DNA from 4 places in the Paenibacillus sp. JZ16 genome. Region 2 is predicted to be linked to each of the others. Evidence: riboswitches for the same ligand, from Rfam matches in the RefSeq annotation. Region 2 holds a riboswitch; each other region holds the start of a gene.
The links. Region 2 has a riboswitch for thiamine pyrophosphate ahead of BJP58_RS14820 (ECF transporter S component). Riboswitches for the same ligand answer to the same signal wherever they lie in the genome.

Region 1: another riboswitch for thiamine pyrophosphate. It lies ahead of tenA (thiaminase II); the one in region 2 lies ahead of BJP58_RS14820 (ECF transporter S component).
Region 3: another riboswitch for thiamine pyrophosphate. It lies ahead of BJP58_RS22930 (ABC transporter substrate-binding protein); the one in region 2 lies ahead of BJP58_RS14820 (ECF transporter S component).
Region 4: another riboswitch for thiamine pyrophosphate. It lies ahead of BJP58_RS09090 (YkoF family thiamine/hydroxymethylpyrimidine-binding protein); the one in region 2 lies ahead of BJP58_RS14820 (ECF transporter S component).

What each region holds. Positions count from the first base shown of each region.
Region 1 covers NZ_CP017659.1:5,782,116-5,786,155, reverse strand. The annotation lists gene thiD (bifunctional hydroxymethylpyrimidine kinase/phosphomethylpyrimidine kinase) at 1-533, opposite strand, end outside; gene thiM (hydroxyethylthiazole kinase) at 530-1,372, opposite strand; gene tenA (thiaminase II) at 1,425-2,111, opposite strand; TPP riboswitch at 2,251-2,354, opposite strand; gene BJP58_RS25920 (VOC family protein) at 2,617-3,117, shown strand; gene BJP58_RS25915 (hypothetical protein) at 3,261-3,551, shown strand.
Region 2 covers NZ_CP017659.1:3,260,744-3,264,783, forward strand. The annotation lists gene BJP58_RS14810 (energy-coupling factor transporter transmembrane component T family protein) at 1-191, opposite strand, end outside; gene BJP58_RS14815 (ABC transporter ATP-binding protein) at 188-1,864, opposite strand; gene BJP58_RS14820 (ECF transporter S component) at 1,857-2,486, opposite strand; TPP riboswitch at 2,577-2,689, opposite strand; gene asd (archaetidylserine decarboxylase) at 2,854-3,717, shown strand; gene BJP58_RS14830 (SDR family oxidoreductase) at 3,738-4,040, opposite strand, start outside.
Region 3 covers NZ_CP017659.1:5,090,907-5,094,946, reverse strand. The annotation lists gene BJP58_RS22940 (GGDEF domain-containing protein) at 1-1,513, opposite strand, end outside; gene BJP58_RS22935 (VOC family protein) at 1,746-2,129, shown strand; TPP riboswitch at 2,301-2,412, shown strand; gene BJP58_RS22930 (ABC transporter substrate-binding protein) at 2,526-3,557, shown strand; gene BJP58_RS22925 (MTH1187 family thiamine-binding protein) at 3,650-3,943, shown strand; gene BJP58_RS22920 (ABC transporter permease) at 3,940-4,040, shown strand, end outside.
Region 4 covers NZ_CP017659.1:2,028,909-2,032,948, forward strand. The annotation lists gene BJP58_RS09080 (ABC transporter permease) at 1-49, opposite strand, end outside; gene BJP58_RS09085 (nitroreductase family protein) at 581-1,183, shown strand; TPP riboswitch at 1,369-1,471, shown strand; gene BJP58_RS09090 (YkoF family thiamine/hydroxymethylpyrimidine-binding protein) at 1,556-2,161, shown strand; gene BJP58_RS09095 (YjcZ family sporulation protein) at 2,234-2,332, opposite strand; gene BJP58_RS09100 (nucleotidyltransferase domain-containing protein) at 2,450-3,148, opposite strand; gene BJP58_RS09105 (class I SAM-dependent methyltransferase) at 3,308-4,015, shown strand.

The sequences.
Region 1 (4,040 bases), 2.5 Mb from region 2:
ATCACAACGATCTTGGGCCCCAGATCCTGGATACGTCTCGCCGCTTCCTTCCGATCTTCCTTCGTGCGGATACGCATCCCCGCCAATACTTCGGCCTCCGGTATATTGGGGGTGACAATTAACGCCAGCGGCAGCAAATCCTCTCTTAAAGCCTGCACTGCTTCGCTTTGCAGCAGCTCTGCTCCGCCCTTGGCGATCATCACGGGATCCACAACGACCTTCTCCCAGCCGAATGCCCGGATCCGGTCAGCAGCCAGGCGAATGATCTCGGCATTGAACAGCATGCCTGTCTTCAATGCATCGACTCCGAGGTCCGAGCCAACCGCTTCAATCTGCTCCGCGGCTGCTTCGGGAGGCAGCGGATATACGCCGTGAACCCCCAATGTGTTCTGCACCGTGATCGCCGTAATCGCTGACATGCCGTATACGCCGAGCTCCTGGAAGGTTTTCAGATCAGCCTGAATGCCGGCACCGCCGCCGCTGTCAGACCCCGCAATCGTCAGTGCCCGAGGAACGTGAGACTTGCTGCTCATCGTGCGCCACCTGCAGCGGACGCTTCCGCTTCCCGGACAGCGGCATAGCCCTCCAGCGAGCCCGGATGAAGCTTTGCCAGCTCATCCAGGAAAGCAATCTGGAAGCTTCCAGGTCCCTGGTCCGCGGTTCGCTCTGCAGCTCTCGCCGCCGCGGCCCCGTAGAAGGCCAGGCCCGCCGTACCGGCAAGCAGCAGGTTTGCTTCCACTGCGGCAAAGGCACCCAGCACCGAGGTCAGCAGGCACCCTGCACCGGTTACCTTCGTGAGGAGAGCATCCCCGCCGGTAATGATACGTACCTCGTTTCCATCGGTAATCACGTCCTCTTCACCGGTAATGGCCACGATCGTGCCTACTTCGCGCGCAGCCCGCACGGCCAGCTCGGCATGATCACTGCCCGTGCTGTTGCCAGCGTCTACGCCTTTGATCTCGCGGGCCTCCCCGACAAGGTGAGCGACTTCAGCCGCATTCCCGCGCACGAGCGACACCTTCACCTCGCTTAGAATCCGCAGCGCCGACTCCGTCCGAAAACGGGTTGCTCCCGCACCGACCGGGTCCAGCAGGACCGGCACGCCTTGTGCGTTCGCCGATTGTCCAGCTATGATCATCGCATCCACAAGCTCGCGGTTCAGCGTGCCGATGTTCAATACGAGCGCGCCTGCGATGGCGGCCATATCTGCCACTTCCTCCGGCGCGTAAGCCATGACCGGCGACGCGCCCAGCGCGTACAAGCCGTTAGCCGTAAAATTCGTAACCACCACGTTCGTCATGTTGTGAACGAGGGGGCTCGTCTGCCGTACCTTTGTTAAAAGCGCCGAAACTTCATTTTCCCATGTATGCATATGAATCAGCCTCTCTTCGCTATATTGGAATTTATGAGCTAGTTAGGTCTCCTTACAGCACCGCAGCCTGCAGCGGCACCGGCCATTCCTCCTGCTTATAAGCCATATCCCAAAACATATACTCCAGCTGGCAGCTCAGCATAAAATGCTCCTTCATCCGTTCTCGCTCGGCTGCCGTCGCACGCTCCGCCCATTCATCGACACGGCTGCAGAACTTGGCTGTCGCGTCTTCCCCCCGGTTGCCGTAGAAATAAATCCAGTCGTAGAACGGATGGGATTCATCCGGCTTCACTTCATCCAGCAGCTTGCGGCCAATCTCCAGGTAGGTCCACGGGCAAGGCAGCAGTACGGCCATAATCTCGCCCAGACTGCCCTCATGCGCCACCGTCAGCATATGACGGATATAGTGATGCGCGGACGGAGCCAGCGGATAGCCTTGAAGCTCTTCGTAAGTCACCCCGGCGGCTGCGCAAAAATTCTGATGCGGATGCACCTCGCTATGCAGGATGAATGAGATTTGTTCGTTAAAGGTTGCGATCTCTTCGCGGCTGGTCGATTTGGATATGGCGATGCCGTAAATTCGCATGTAGACGTTCAAATACTCAAAATCCTGCTTCACATAGTGGATCAGTTGTTCCCGCGCCAGTTTCCCCTCGGCAATGCCTTTTACAAAGGGATGATCGAAGATTGCTTGAAAAATGCCTCCCGCCTGCTGACGGAGCTCTTGCGTAAAACTCATTTTTGTCCCCACCTCCAACATATTGAAGAGCAGGAAGTCCATAAGACACGACTTTCCAGGCAACGCTAAAAAGCCGCCCCGAAAACTGGAGCGGCTTCGTCAACAAGCCCGAGTGCGCCAAAAACGCACCAAGACCTTATATACGAAGGCTCCACTTTCCTACGCTAGTACGAACTAGATCAGGTTCAAAGGGTCCAAGATACGCTCTTGTCTCAGCCGCTAACGGCTCCCCTAGTGGACTTCCTATTCTTTTGTCTAATACTGTACATAGGTTTGTAGATGCTGTCAAACGTTAACGGTTCGCGGACAGAACCCCACGTGCGAAATCTTCCGTGATCGGTGGATCATGATGTTGTACGGTGGCAGATGTCTTTCGCGAATAAAAAACGTCGGCTACCCAACACTTGTTTCAGAAACACTGACGCTGGGTTGTCATGTATTCCCCTACATAATGAGTACATAAACGTTATTCAAAAAAATGAAGTTTAAAGGAGCGAGCTTATTTATGACGAACCCATCAAAAGCGGTTAACCCCATTCCGGATGGCTACACCTCCGTGACACCGTGGATCATCTCAAGAAACTCCGCAGCGCTGATTGAATTCCTGGAGCAGGCTTTTCAAGCCGAAGAGTTAGCCCGCGTCTATGTTGACGATGGTGTCATCGGCCATGCCGAGGTGCGAATCGGAGATGCCGTCGTCATGATGTTTGACGCGAAGCCGGAATGGCCGGATAGCCCGACGTATCTCCGCTTATATGTTGAGGATTGCGATGCTGCTTACCAGCAAGCGCTCGCCGCAGGAGCCGTCTCGGTGACGGAGCCAACAAGTTTGTTCTTCGGCGACCGGGTGGGACGGGTACGGGACCCGTTCGGCAACTTATGGTGGATTCAGACGCGAATGGAGGACCTGACGCCCGAGGAGATGGAACGACGCGCCCAAGACCCGGATTACATGAAAGCAATGACCTATGTTGCCGGAGCGGAAATCGTGGTGAAGATTTCGTAACAAGGTGAAGTGAAACAAAAGTGTTATTTCAGGCAGAACATGGGTGGATTCGGTTCCCGGGGGTATGCGTGGATGGCTGCCGATTATGATCGATGTAGGGACCGGGTAACTCAGAGTAGCTATGGTTTAGAGGTAGAAACTGGGTGAACACAGAGTATGTAGCTGCTGCTGGGATTGGTGCTACTGCTGGGATTGGTGCGACTGCTGGGATTGGTGCGACTGCTGGGATTGGTGCGACTGGGATTGATGCTACTGGGATTGGTGCTACTGCTGGGATTGATGCTACTGCTGTATTGGTGCTACTGCTGGGCTTGGTGCTGCTTGCTATTATTGGAGCTACTGCTGGTATTGTTGCTACTGCTGTATTGGAGCTACTGCTGGGCTTGGTGCGACTGCTCGAGGGCAAGCGGACTGAGGATACGTTATTTAGCTGAAAAGGCGTAATTTTCGAGAGCTAACGGACACCAGATACGCTATTTCTAGAATATGATGGTAAATAGGCACCTTTTTGCGGTAATAAGAGATCCTGTGTCCGTTAGATTTAAGAATTGGGACCGAATCAGGCAAATAAGGGAACTGGTGTCCGTTAAGGCTACTTCTAGGCTACTCCTGATCTTGGTGCTACTTCTGGTATTGATGCTACTGTCGGGCTTGGCGCGACTGCTAATCTTGGTGCTACTGCTGGTATTGGTGCTACTGCTGGTATTGGTGCTACTGCTGGTATTGGTGCTACTGCTGATCTTGGTGCTACTAACTGGTTTTGGTACGACTGCTGGGCTTGATGCTACTACTGGTCTTGGTGCGACTAACTGGTCTTAGTGCAATTGCTGGAATTGGTGCTACTGTTGGGATTGATGCTACTACTGGGCTTGGTGCTACTACTGGGCTTGGTGCTACTACTGATCCTGGTACTACTGCTGGTA
Region 2 (4,040 bases):
AACAGCATTTTCCACGGCTTCACCCCGCTGAGCACCACGAGACAGACCATAAAGATGAACGCCTGATACAAAACAAAATCAAGATCATGGGTTAACACCGTCATGAAAAACAGCGCACAGATCAGACCCAGCTTCACCACCGGATTCGCCCGGTGCAGCCAAGTGATCCGCACGGGATTCCATATGTTCATGCGTTCACCCCCGTGAGGCGATGATCGGCCGCGGCTAAGGTACCCCGGGGGTCGGCAGCGCCGTTTGCTCCCTTAGCCGCCTGCCGGGATTCAATCCCGCCAGACCAGCGCGGGGAAGGCATGCTCGAGGTCAGCTGTCCCTCCCGTATTTCCCATATATGCGTGGCGACCCGCTGCGCGATCTCCATTTCATGCGTCACCATGAGAATGGCGGTTCCCGCACGACGCAGCTTCTCGCACATCTCCAGAATCGCGAATGTATTCCGCGCATCCTGTCCGAAGGTCGGCTCATCCAGAAGCAGGACGGACGGCTGTCTTGCCATGGCCGTAGCCACGCTCAAGCGGCGCTTTTGGCCTGTCGACAGCTGGTACGGATGCCTGGCCTCCAAGCCATTCAATCCAAAACGTTCAAGACAGCGCTCGGCCTGCGCCTTCGCTTCCTCCGGCGGCACATGATCCACCAGCAGCGAGTAAACCACCTCATCGCCGATGCGCTCCGTCAGGAATTGAAGCTCCGGATTCTGAAACACGAATCCGATTTGGCGCAGCTGCTGCTCTCTCTTCTTCCGCACCTTCCTGCGTTTGCCTTGAATGACCTCTTCCCCGCAGAGCATATAGGTCCCTTCGGCGCGAAGCAGCCCCATCAAACTGAGCAGCAGCGAGCTTTTACCTGCTCCGTTCGGCCCTACCACCGCAATGAATTGTCCCGGAAACACCTCGGCCGAAGGGAGGTTGATGACCGGTTTATCCCATCTCATTCCCCTGAAATTCGCCAGTTGAATGACAGACTCCCCACGTTGAGCATACGGCGGAGCAGCCTCATGCAGGAGATTACCGCGCTCATCGCCAAGCGCATCAACCGGAGCAAACAGCTCTCTGCCCGCCCGGGTCTGCGCATAATCTTCCCATACGCCGGGATACCAGATTCCATAGGCTTGGAGTTCCCGCTCGAATTCTGCGAATATCGCTGCCGGAGGACCTTCGCCCAGAATCACGCCATCCGGGCTGAACAGCACGACACGATCCACGTATCTGGCCATTTCTTCGATCCGGTGCTCCACGATGATCAGTGTCCGCCCTTCCGATACGGCCTTCACCGCCGACCAGATTTGCTCCCTTCCTTCCGGGTCGAGCAAGGCAGATGGCTCGTCAAGGAACAGCACCTCCGGCTCCAGCAGCAGAGCCGAAGCCAGCGCTAACCTTTGCTTCATGCCTTGGGACAAATGCCCGATCGGCATATGAAGCTCCTCAAGATCAAGACCCACCTCGCGGAGGGCCGCTTGCATCCGCTCCTTCATCTCATCGCGCGGGACACTTAGATTTTCCAGTACGAAAGCCAGCTCTTCATCCACGTACGGCATGCAGAACTGGGTATCCGGATCTTGAAATACATACCCCCAAGAGCGCGGAACCAGCTGCGACTCGCATTTCATCGGCACCTCCGTTGCGCGGGGAATCATCCCGCTAAGCACCTGCAGCAGCGTGGATTTGCCGCAGCCGCTCGGACCGAGCAGCAGCACCTTCTCCCCGCGGACAGCCGAGAAAGAGAGGTCTTTGAACATCAGTCGCTCCTCGCCCGGATACTTCAGACGCAATCCCTCCACATACACGGCCGGTTCCGAAACCATCTCAGCGGACTGAGCCGGAACCAGGCTAACCGTGGCATTAGACATGGCGCGGATCATCCAGTGCTTCGTAATCCTTCTTCGACGCAGGACGCAGCAGGGATGTGACGCCCGTGCGGTCCAAGGCTTTAGCCAGCAAGAGCATGAGCAGGCCTGCAATGACGGCACCGCTGAGTACCCGCATACCGTATTTGGCCAGGAACATCCACGTCTGCAGGTCATCGGTATAGCTGTAATAGAAGTCCATGATCATCGATCCGATGGCTGCGCCTGCTCCGGCAATCGCCAGCGTCCACGCCGAGGTGCTCCGATAACGGAACGCCGCGAATACCAATTCTGCCCCAAGTCCTTGAATGAGGCCATACAGCAGCAGAGTCAATCCCCAGCCGCTGCCAAACAGCACTTCCACGTGGGCAGCCGCCACTTCCGCAATGATGGCCACTCCCGGCTTACGGATTAGCAAGTAAGCAAGCGTGGCTGCAGCGAACCACATTCCGTATAACAACTCATCCGCTTCAAAGAACAGCGGTTTTAACAGATTGTAAACCGAACCCCAGAAGTGATAAATGACGCCAAGCACCAGCGATACCAACACCGTCACCAAAATATCGCTTAACCGCAGCCCTTTTCGGGGCTGAACCCCCAACTTCTCTTGCATAGATGTTCCCATAACCACACATTCCCCTCTCCACCTCTATTTTTGTATAAACACAACAAAAAACCGTCTGGAAAACGCGCAGACGGAAAAATAGGCCCTATGTAGGCAGGGTCGGATATTCTCTACGCTGGCATTACCCAGTTCAGATTAACGGTCAACAGCGGATAACAGCTGCAATCTCAGCCTGATTCACTCAAGCCCCCGTATTCCCTATTCGGTTTCATGTTAATCTTAAAATACACATTCGTTCTCCAATTAGCAAGAACCTTTTTTCAAAAATGGCTATTTATTGATTTCCAGCTCATTCTATGTCAATATCAGAGTGATTGGCTTTTCCACCAACGTTTATTGCTGACACCTATGCACAAAGGAGAATGACATGGCTAAACAATTGCTGCGTCTGATGACTGAGCTGTCCTCCCGCAAGTGGCTGTCCCGAATCATGGGGCATTGTTCCCACAGCCGGCTGAGCCGTCATCTAATACCTGCATTCATACGAATTTATCAAATTCCGGCGCATGAAGCGGAGAAAGAAATCCACGAATACCGCTCACTGAACGAATTCTTTTCCCGCCGGTTAAAAATAGGCCTGCGCGCCATAGACGACACCGCCGATGCCATGGTAAGCCCCGTCGATGCCACGATTTCGGCAATGTGCGCCGTTAATGCCGGCACCATTCTGAGCGTCAAGGGACAGGATTATACCCTGAGCGAGCTGCTCGCCAAATCACCGAGAATGGAAAATTACATCAACGGTTACGCATTTGTATTGTATTTAAGCCCAACCGATTATCATCGCATTCATTCCCCGGTAACCGGTGTTCAGGCGGAAAGCGAGCATCTAAAGGGACGCGTTTACCCCGTGAACGATTTTGCGATGACCCATATCCGGCACGTGCTCAGCCGTAATGAGCGCCTCATTACCTATATTGCGCATGAGTTCGGCGAAGTTGCCGTCGTGAAGGTCGGAGCCATGAACGTGAGCAGCATCCGTTATGCTGACGAGAACGTGAAGAAATACGAGATCGGCGATGAACTCGCGTACTTTGAATTCGGCTCTACCGTCGTGCTTCTGACAGAGAACGGCACGTTTACTCCGCGCGGTGACCTGGAACCCGGCTCCAAGGTGAAGATGGGAGAGCTGCTTGGTTTGCTACACCACACCCGTCCCCAACCAGAAAAGGGTAACGCCATTCACCTTACCAAGCTTCACCAAGCATCGCATGACAAGTTAAGGCCATGAATCATTCGCTGCATGAATGATTAACGCCTGTCCAGCATCCGATAAACGATCCGCTGAAACAGCCGATCCGGCAGCACGCCCTTGATCCATGCGGTCAGCCGCGTACCTCGGGGCAGCGTATAGCGGAACCTCGGTTTGGACATGGACGCAATGTTTGCCACAAGCCTGGCTACCTCCTGCGGATCCCCGCTTCCCCTGGCTGTCCGCTCGGAATAGTCCAGCACGCCCTTCAGCAGACCGCTGTAGGGTGATCCTTCCTTTACCGTAAGCTCCCCAAAACTTTTATTCCAGATCGGCGTGCCATAGGCACCGGGCTGGATCAG
Region 3 (4,040 bases), 1.8 Mb from region 2:
GCTGCAGCAGCATCGTCCGCTCCACATCAAAATGCCAAGGGGCGTTCCGTTCCTTGGCCGCATACATCGCGGCATCGGCGCGACCAATCAGCTCCTGGTCATTTCTGGCATGATCCGGATAAACCGCAATGCCGATACTCGGCGTGGTTCGAACTTCATGCCCTTCCAATTCGTACGGCTCGCTAAGCATCGTCCAAATCTCCTCCGCCATCCAGATCAGCTCCTGATCCTCACCAGCCGGATGGATCATAACGGTGAATTCGTCTCCTCCTAAACGGGAAACCAAAACTCCCTTGGATTCAAGAGATTGAAGCCGGTCTGCAACCTTTCGTATCAACAAATCGCCGGCACGGTGGCCGTATCGGTCATTGACTCGTTTGAAACGGTTCATATCCATATACAGCAAGCCTACACGGGAAGCTGCGAGGTCCGCCTCCTTCAGCGAACTCGCCAGCCTTGCATTAAAATAACGGCGATTATACAGCCCCGTAAGATCATCACGATGTGCCAGGGCTTCACTCTGCATCAGACTCTCATGCAGTCGGTCAAACAAGCGATCGTTCTCGAACTGGATTAAAATCTGCCTGAACAGAATCAGGATCACGCACAGGGATAGGCCGGTAAACAGTCCAGTCCACCCTCCAAACCGCTGCGCCATAAGGGCAAACATCCCGCCAAGCACGCTGTAGGGAAGCAGGTACCTTACGATCAGGTTTCCGACTGAACGCGGCTCCCGCTCGCCAACGGATGGTTTACGGGAATTAGGAGCGGACTGCCCACCTGCGAAACTAATGAATAATACCGATATCGTATAGAGTGGATACAGATAGGAACGAACCTCGATACCCATCAGATCAACGAGATAGATGTACAGGACATCTCCGGCAATATATGCGCTTCCGCCTAGACATAACAGAATGGCCGCCCTTTTCCCTAACAGTCCGGTATTAAAATACAACACCAGCGTAAAAAAAATAAGTACCATTGCGCACAGGGGATACAGCATGTCCACCCAAAGGTTTCCCCATACTGCCTCATGGGCCAGACCCTGAAGCTCAGGCTTGATGAAATATTCCCACCCTACTGTCATGACGGCTATGCCAACAATCACGATATCCAGCATAAACCGGAGCCCCCGAAACGAACCTTGAACATGCCGGAATAAATAAATGAGAGAACTTGCGAACAGAATGAGTTCAAGTCCCCAGAATAAGTGGGTTAGGATCGGCGAGAAAGCGCTCTCTTTTTCAAACCAAACATAACAAGCGTGAATGATTCGTGCCGCTGCATCCCCCATTAATCCGAGACTCACAATAAGCCAAAACCTGCGAAGATGAACCTCATAACGCCGACTAATCCGCATTAAATAAACGGAGGCGGCTGCAGGAGGAATAATGACTAGAACACGCTGAAGCGATAAAGCCACAGGCATCCACAGAGCAATCATGATCTGAATGAATGCATATATCATGGCGAGTCGAATCCACAGATGATCTGCTGGAGTTGGACTCATAAGCATTCCTCCTCGGCCAAAGGGTAAGCTGGATCACTTTCATATGTTAGGTCTTTTGAATTAATCTTTCTATTTCTCACGATACTTTTTACCCACCCAAAAGTAAAGATGAGGAAATGAAAGAAAAATCATCTGTATCAGCCCTGCATGAACACAACTCCCACTTGACGTATAGGGATTATGTGATAATATTTCAGTCATATCTCATATGGATCGGAAAGGGTGTTGAACCATGTCACAGAAACGATTAGATCATGTTGGTATTGTTGTCCGGGACCTAGAAGCTACAATCGCCTTCTATACATCCGTAGTCGGACTAGAACTAAAGGATCGCCTGACCCATACGAATGGCGTCATCCAGCTGGCGTTCCTCGGATTTAACGGCAGCAACGAGACGGAAGTCGAGCTTATTCAGGGATACAGCGACACGCTGCCAGCGGAGGGCACCGTTCATCATTTTGCAGTCAGCACGGATAACATTGAAGAGGAATATGCCCGGGTTCAAGGACTTGACGTTCCTCACTTGGACGAGGAGATCGTGACGCTCCCGAATGGTTTCCGTTATTTCTTCGTGCATGGTCCCGAAGGGGAATGGATTGAGTTCTTCCAGCGCTAACCTCAATATAGAAGCCTTATTCAAATCCTTTATTCCGTGAAAGGTTCATAGGATTAATTAATCCTTCCCATGGCAAGTGTTCTGAGCAAAGACCTGCCTCGTTCGCGCTCCTTCGAACTAGACAGGTCTGGTGTGTTAGGACTATAATAGCGGATGTAATGATCAAAACTTCATAAATACCGGGGGAGCTGGGATATAGCCGGCTGAGAGTGTATCCGATATGATACTGACCCTTACACCTGATCTGGGTAATGCCAGCGTAGGAAGCCCATGTTTGCGGCAGCTATTTATTTGCCGTGGTATACACTTACGCCGTCATGCGTCCTGATATCATCAGGGCGTTTTTTTGTGGAGTTGCGAGGTAATAGAAAGAGAACTTAAAGGAGAGAAGAAACGATGAAGAAGGGAAGATGGATTCCGCTGCTTCTCGCTTGCGTCCTGCTGATGGTCGCGTCCGGATGCGGCACAAGCGGACAGAACAAAAAGACAGGTGCCGAAGGCGAAGGCAGTCAGACTTCCGGGAAACTCCGTGACGTGCAGCTGATGCTCGATTGGTCCGCCAATACGAATCACACCGGCCTGTATGCAGCGAAGGAGCTTGGGTATTATGAGGAAGAAGGGCTTAATGTCCAGATCGTCCAGCCGGGAGCAGGCGGAACGGATACGCTGGTCGCATCCGGAAACGTGCCGTTTGGCATCAGTTATCAGGAAGGCGTAACGCTGGCCAGAACCCAAGGCTTGCCGCTCGTTTCCATTGCAGCGATCATTCAGCATAATACGTCCGGCTTTGCCGCCCCCAAGGACAAAGGCATCGTGAAGGCAGGCGATTTTGAAGGAAAATCCTATGGCGGCTGGGGCTCGCCTGTGGAGGAGGCCGTCATGAAATCCATCATGGAGATCGATGGCGCCGATGTCAGCAAGGTGAATATGGTCAATATGGGCGATGCCGATTATTTTACGGCCGTCAAACGCGACATTGATTTTGCCTGGATCTTCTATGCTTGGACGGGGATTGAAGCCGAGCTTCGCAATGAACCGCTTGACATGATTTATGTGAAGGACTACTCCGAGCAGCTTGATTATTACACACCAGTGATCGTGACGAACGAGAAGCTGATCCAGGAAGACCCCGAGCTTATCAAAGCGTTCATGCGGGCGACTTCAAAAGGATATGACTATGCGATTCAACATCCTGAAGATGCGGCAGCTCTGCTTACGAAGGCGGTTCCTGACCTCGATGCCGAACTGGTTCTCGCCAGCCAGAAATGGCTGAGCCCCCGTTATCAGGATGATGCATCCCGCTGGGGCGAACAGAAAGCCGAAGTATGGTCGGGATATGCAGACTGGATGTTTGAGCGTAAGCTGCTGGAGAAGGAACTTGACGCGGACCGCGCATTCACCAATGATTTTTTACCGGAGCAGCCATAAGGTTATTTTTATTTAATAAGAAGAAAGTCGGCCTTTGCAAAAGGCTGCCTTTCTTCCAATACATTATAGCTTGCACGAAAGGATGAGTTTACATGGCGAATACACTTTTGAGCATTCAAGTGATACCGAGAACGCCAAACGGGGCCGACAGCATCCCTTATGTAGATGAAGCGATTAAGGTCATTCAGGAATCAGGCGTGAAATACGAGGTTCATGCACTCGAAACGACCATGGAAGGAGAGCTCGCCGAGCTGCTCAAGATCGTGGAGCGCATGCATGAAGCGCTGGTGAATGCGGGAAGTCCCAGCATCATATCCCAAGTCAAAATCGCCCATCATCCCAGCGGCATCAGCATGGATAAGCTGACTGAGAAATACCGTCCATGAGAAGCTGGTGGAGTTCGGTTTGGCCGCCCGTTGTGGCGGTCCTCTTCTTTTTGGTGGTATGGCAGGCCGCAGTATCTATATTCGACATTGAACCTTT
Region 4 (4,040 bases), 1.2 Mb from region 2:
AGATTATCGAGAGTACCACAACGGCTGCAAATAAGTATCTAATCTTCATGGCTCTTCCTTCTATGCGTATGTCTCTAAATACCCGGGATCATGCAATTTTCGTCACTATTCTCATTGAGATTGATTATCAATCGCGTTCTGATATGCATTATATCATCCTCATTCTGGCTCGACAAGTATAATTGAGAATCAAAATCAATTAAATTGTTCATACAAGTATATTTTGTTCATGAATTGTTCATAATATGAAGTTAGGTGGAGACATAGCTTTTATCCTCAGGACAGAATCACACTTTGGTTAAGTCCCCCTTTAATGCAGCTTCTGCAATGATGAGACTTCTCTAAAAACGACTGTTTCAATTCTTATTAAATGGATAAGAAAAATTATATAAAGTCGTTGACAATTCCTCTAAGTTATATTAATATCCTAACAGAATTATTATTTCTAACTAAACGTAAGTTAGTGTGGAATAATAATTGGTTTTATGGCTAATAACGTAAAATGCATATTTGCTTGTAGTAAGGGACATCTTCTAATCAGGCGTATGCAAATTCGATTACACCAGGAGGTTTTTTTTCAATGTCTAAAGATTTTTCAGCTGCACTCAAAAATCGCCGTTCTTATTACGGGATTAGCAAAGAATCCGTTATCTCGGACGAGCGTATTCAGGAAATCGTAAACGAAGCGGTTAAGTATACTCCGTCTTCTTTCAACTCCCAAAGTGCACGCGTCGTTGTATTGCTTGGCGAACAGCACGATAAACTGTGGAACATCACGGAAGGCATCCTGAAGGAAGTTGTTGGCGATGAAGAAGCATTCAAATCCACTGCCGACAAAATGGCTTCATTCCGCGCTGGTTACGGTACGGTACTGTTCTTCGAGGACAATAACGTCATTGCCGGGCTGCAACAAAGCTTTGCCGCTTATGCCGACAATTTCCCGGTTTGGTCCAACCAATCCAACGGCATGCTGCAATTTGTAGTATGGACATCCCTTGAAGCAGAAGGTCTGGGCGCATCCCTGCAGCACTACAACCCGCTGATCGACGAAAAAGTAAAAGCCGAATGGAACGTCCCGGAAAGCTGGAAGCTGATTGCTCAAATGCCTTTCGGTAAGCCGGTTGCTGAACCAGGCGAAAAAGAATTTGCACCGCTTGAAGATCGCGTGAAAGTATATAACTAATCAAACAGATGAAAAAAGCCGCCTCCCTAAGTTCCTGCAAATGGGACAGGCGGTTTTTTTTATAATGGGCAAAGATTGAAAAACCGATGGCAAAACGATACAATTACACAGGTAAGAACCCTCGAACTTCTACGATAACATGAAGCTCCGGGGCAAATCTTGCGGTAACCAACTACATAAGATGTTGGCTGTACTAGGGGTGCCATGTGCTGAGAGACGGCGGGCTGCCGTTAACCCTTATCACCCGATCTAGGTCATACTAGCGTGGGGAAGTGTAGCATTTATGTTTATTTCTTTTCGTAGGCATAACTGCACCTTCTTCATGGGGTGCGGTTTTTTTGCGTGGACTTATATAATGGGGAGGAAATGAAAATGAATGAGCTTGTTTGCGGAACCAGCCGGATCGTCGGATGCCGGTTCTCGGTATTTCCCATGACAGACCGGTTTGTGGAGGTCATCCTGGGCGCTCTGCAATCTGTGGATGCGGGAAAGGTGTGGATTCAGACAGACGATGTGAGCACTTGTATTCGTGGACGTGCAGAGCATGTCTTTGATGTTACAAGAGCGATATTCGCCCATGCTGCGGCGAGTGGCGTGCACACTGTTTTTAATGGCACTTATTCCATTGGCTGCCCCGGAGATACGGACGCCGATGTATATATGACTGAGGATTCAACCCGCTTGAACAACGACATCGGAGAACATGCCGATATGGAGACTGCCTGCCAATTCGCTCTTTACCCCATGGGTACGGACAACTACATGGATGTCATCTACGGTGAAGTAAATCGTGCGAAGGCAGCCGGTACGTTCGCCGGAAGCGTTCATTACGCCAGCCGGTTGGACGGATCCTTATCCCGGGTGTTCGGGTCTCTTGAAGAGGCGTTTTTGTATGCGATCCAATCCGACAGCAGCCATCTGGTCATGACTGCAGTGGTGTCCGCTCACAGCCCCTCGGTTAAAGCCGCATCGAATTGAGTTCGATTGAGGCAGACAAAAGCCCGGCATGCGCCGGGCTTTTCTGTCACTACTGCCAAGAATCTTGACGGTTTAAACCCAAGCACTCAAGATGATTACGAGCAGGATAAAGAGAACCAAAATAATTCCTACTGAATTGCCATATTCACCGCCGCCATATACTCCGCTCATGAAGATCCCCTCCTGGATTTAAAGTATGCCGTGATGTAATCACACTATTATAGTATTTACCGCGCCTTGCTAGCGTCACGGCTAATGTACCTCTCTTTATCTATTGGCATCGATATTTTATTCCTCATAACCGATGAGAAGTTTCCCTCCGTACGGACGGAGCATTTCCTCGGTAAATGCCATTAGAACAGAAGGATCATCTTGGCGATACATCGCCGCGAGCGCTGTTTCCAATCGCTCTCCTAAAATTGTGTCAAAGCGGTTAAACAGGCGGAACAGCGTTTTCCCTTCACCCGTCCACTCCCGGTTCACCCTAAGTACAAAATCACAGAGAATCGCGGCTATTTTGTGCACCGTAAACCATTTTTCACCATCGCTTCGGGGACTCTTCAAGTCCAGCATGTACTCGGTTAGCACATAACGGTAGTCGTTAATATCGGTTATCGTCAAGGGCAGAGGTCCGTAATCCAAATCGCTTTGGGCTTCCGTCCGCACCTCTTCCCCCTCGGGCATAAGGCGCAACACCGTCCCTTCTGCGATCATCCGCTGAAATGACGGATTCGCCGCGATCACTCCCTCGTCAAAATATTCGCGATAGGAGGATAAAGACAATATAAAGATTTCCGCGATCCATCCATGCGCCTCTATCGTCCTCCTGCTGAAATCATGACCCTCTCGTTCAAGGACCATAATGTCCAAATCGGATTGTTCATTATATTCGCCTCTGCTCGCGCTGCCGCCAAGCACGGCAAGCAAACAGTCGGGATAATCGTGTTGAATGACGCGTTCCGCTGCCTCTACCGGTTCCATCCTCATGACGTTTCCTCCATTATGACTCTGATCCTCCCGAAAAAAGGGCTCAAAATATCTAATTCAGCTAAAACCCTAAACGTACCTGAATCATATGGTAAATAAACGATTACCCTCATGTTGATGACAAGGGAAGAAGGGATAGATGAGATGAACTACATTCATATGCTCTCTAAATTAGGCATGGGCAGTGCCCACCCGGGAGGATTCGAGGCAACCCTCAGAATGCTGAAGAATTATCCCATTCAACCGGGCAGCCGCATTCTGGAGGTGGGGTGCGGAACTGGCAGAACCGCATGCCATCTTTCGGAGATGGGGTATCAAGTGACAGCTATTGATCTGAACGAAAATATGATCAAAAAAGCACGAGCACGAGCCGAAGCGATGGAAATCGACGTGCAGTTCCATCAAGCCGATGTATGCGCATTGCCTTTCGAGGACAATCAATTTGATCTGATCATGGCCGAGTCTGTTACCGTATTTACGGATACTTCGAAGTCGCTGCCCGAATATTACCGCGTTCTGGATCGCGGAGGCGTCCTGCTGGACAGAGAATTACTGCTAGATAAGCCCATGCCGGAAGCAAAGCTTCAGGAACTGCTCGAATTCTTCGGAATACCTAATCTGATGATGAGAGAAGAATGGGAGGAATCCCTCTTGGCTTGCGGGTTTAAACAGGAAGAAATTCTGGAGTACAATCACTTCAATGAGCAGTTAAAGGAAGAGCAGACACGTCATCTGGATACATTTGAACAGCGCGATAAAGGACTCCTGTTCGATGTTGCGCTCTGGGAAACGCTGTTCAAGCATGATCGCATGATTCTGGATAATACCGATTATCTCGCTTCCGCCTTATTCCGGGCAGTAAAATAGAACCTTTTCACATCTGTGCATCAAG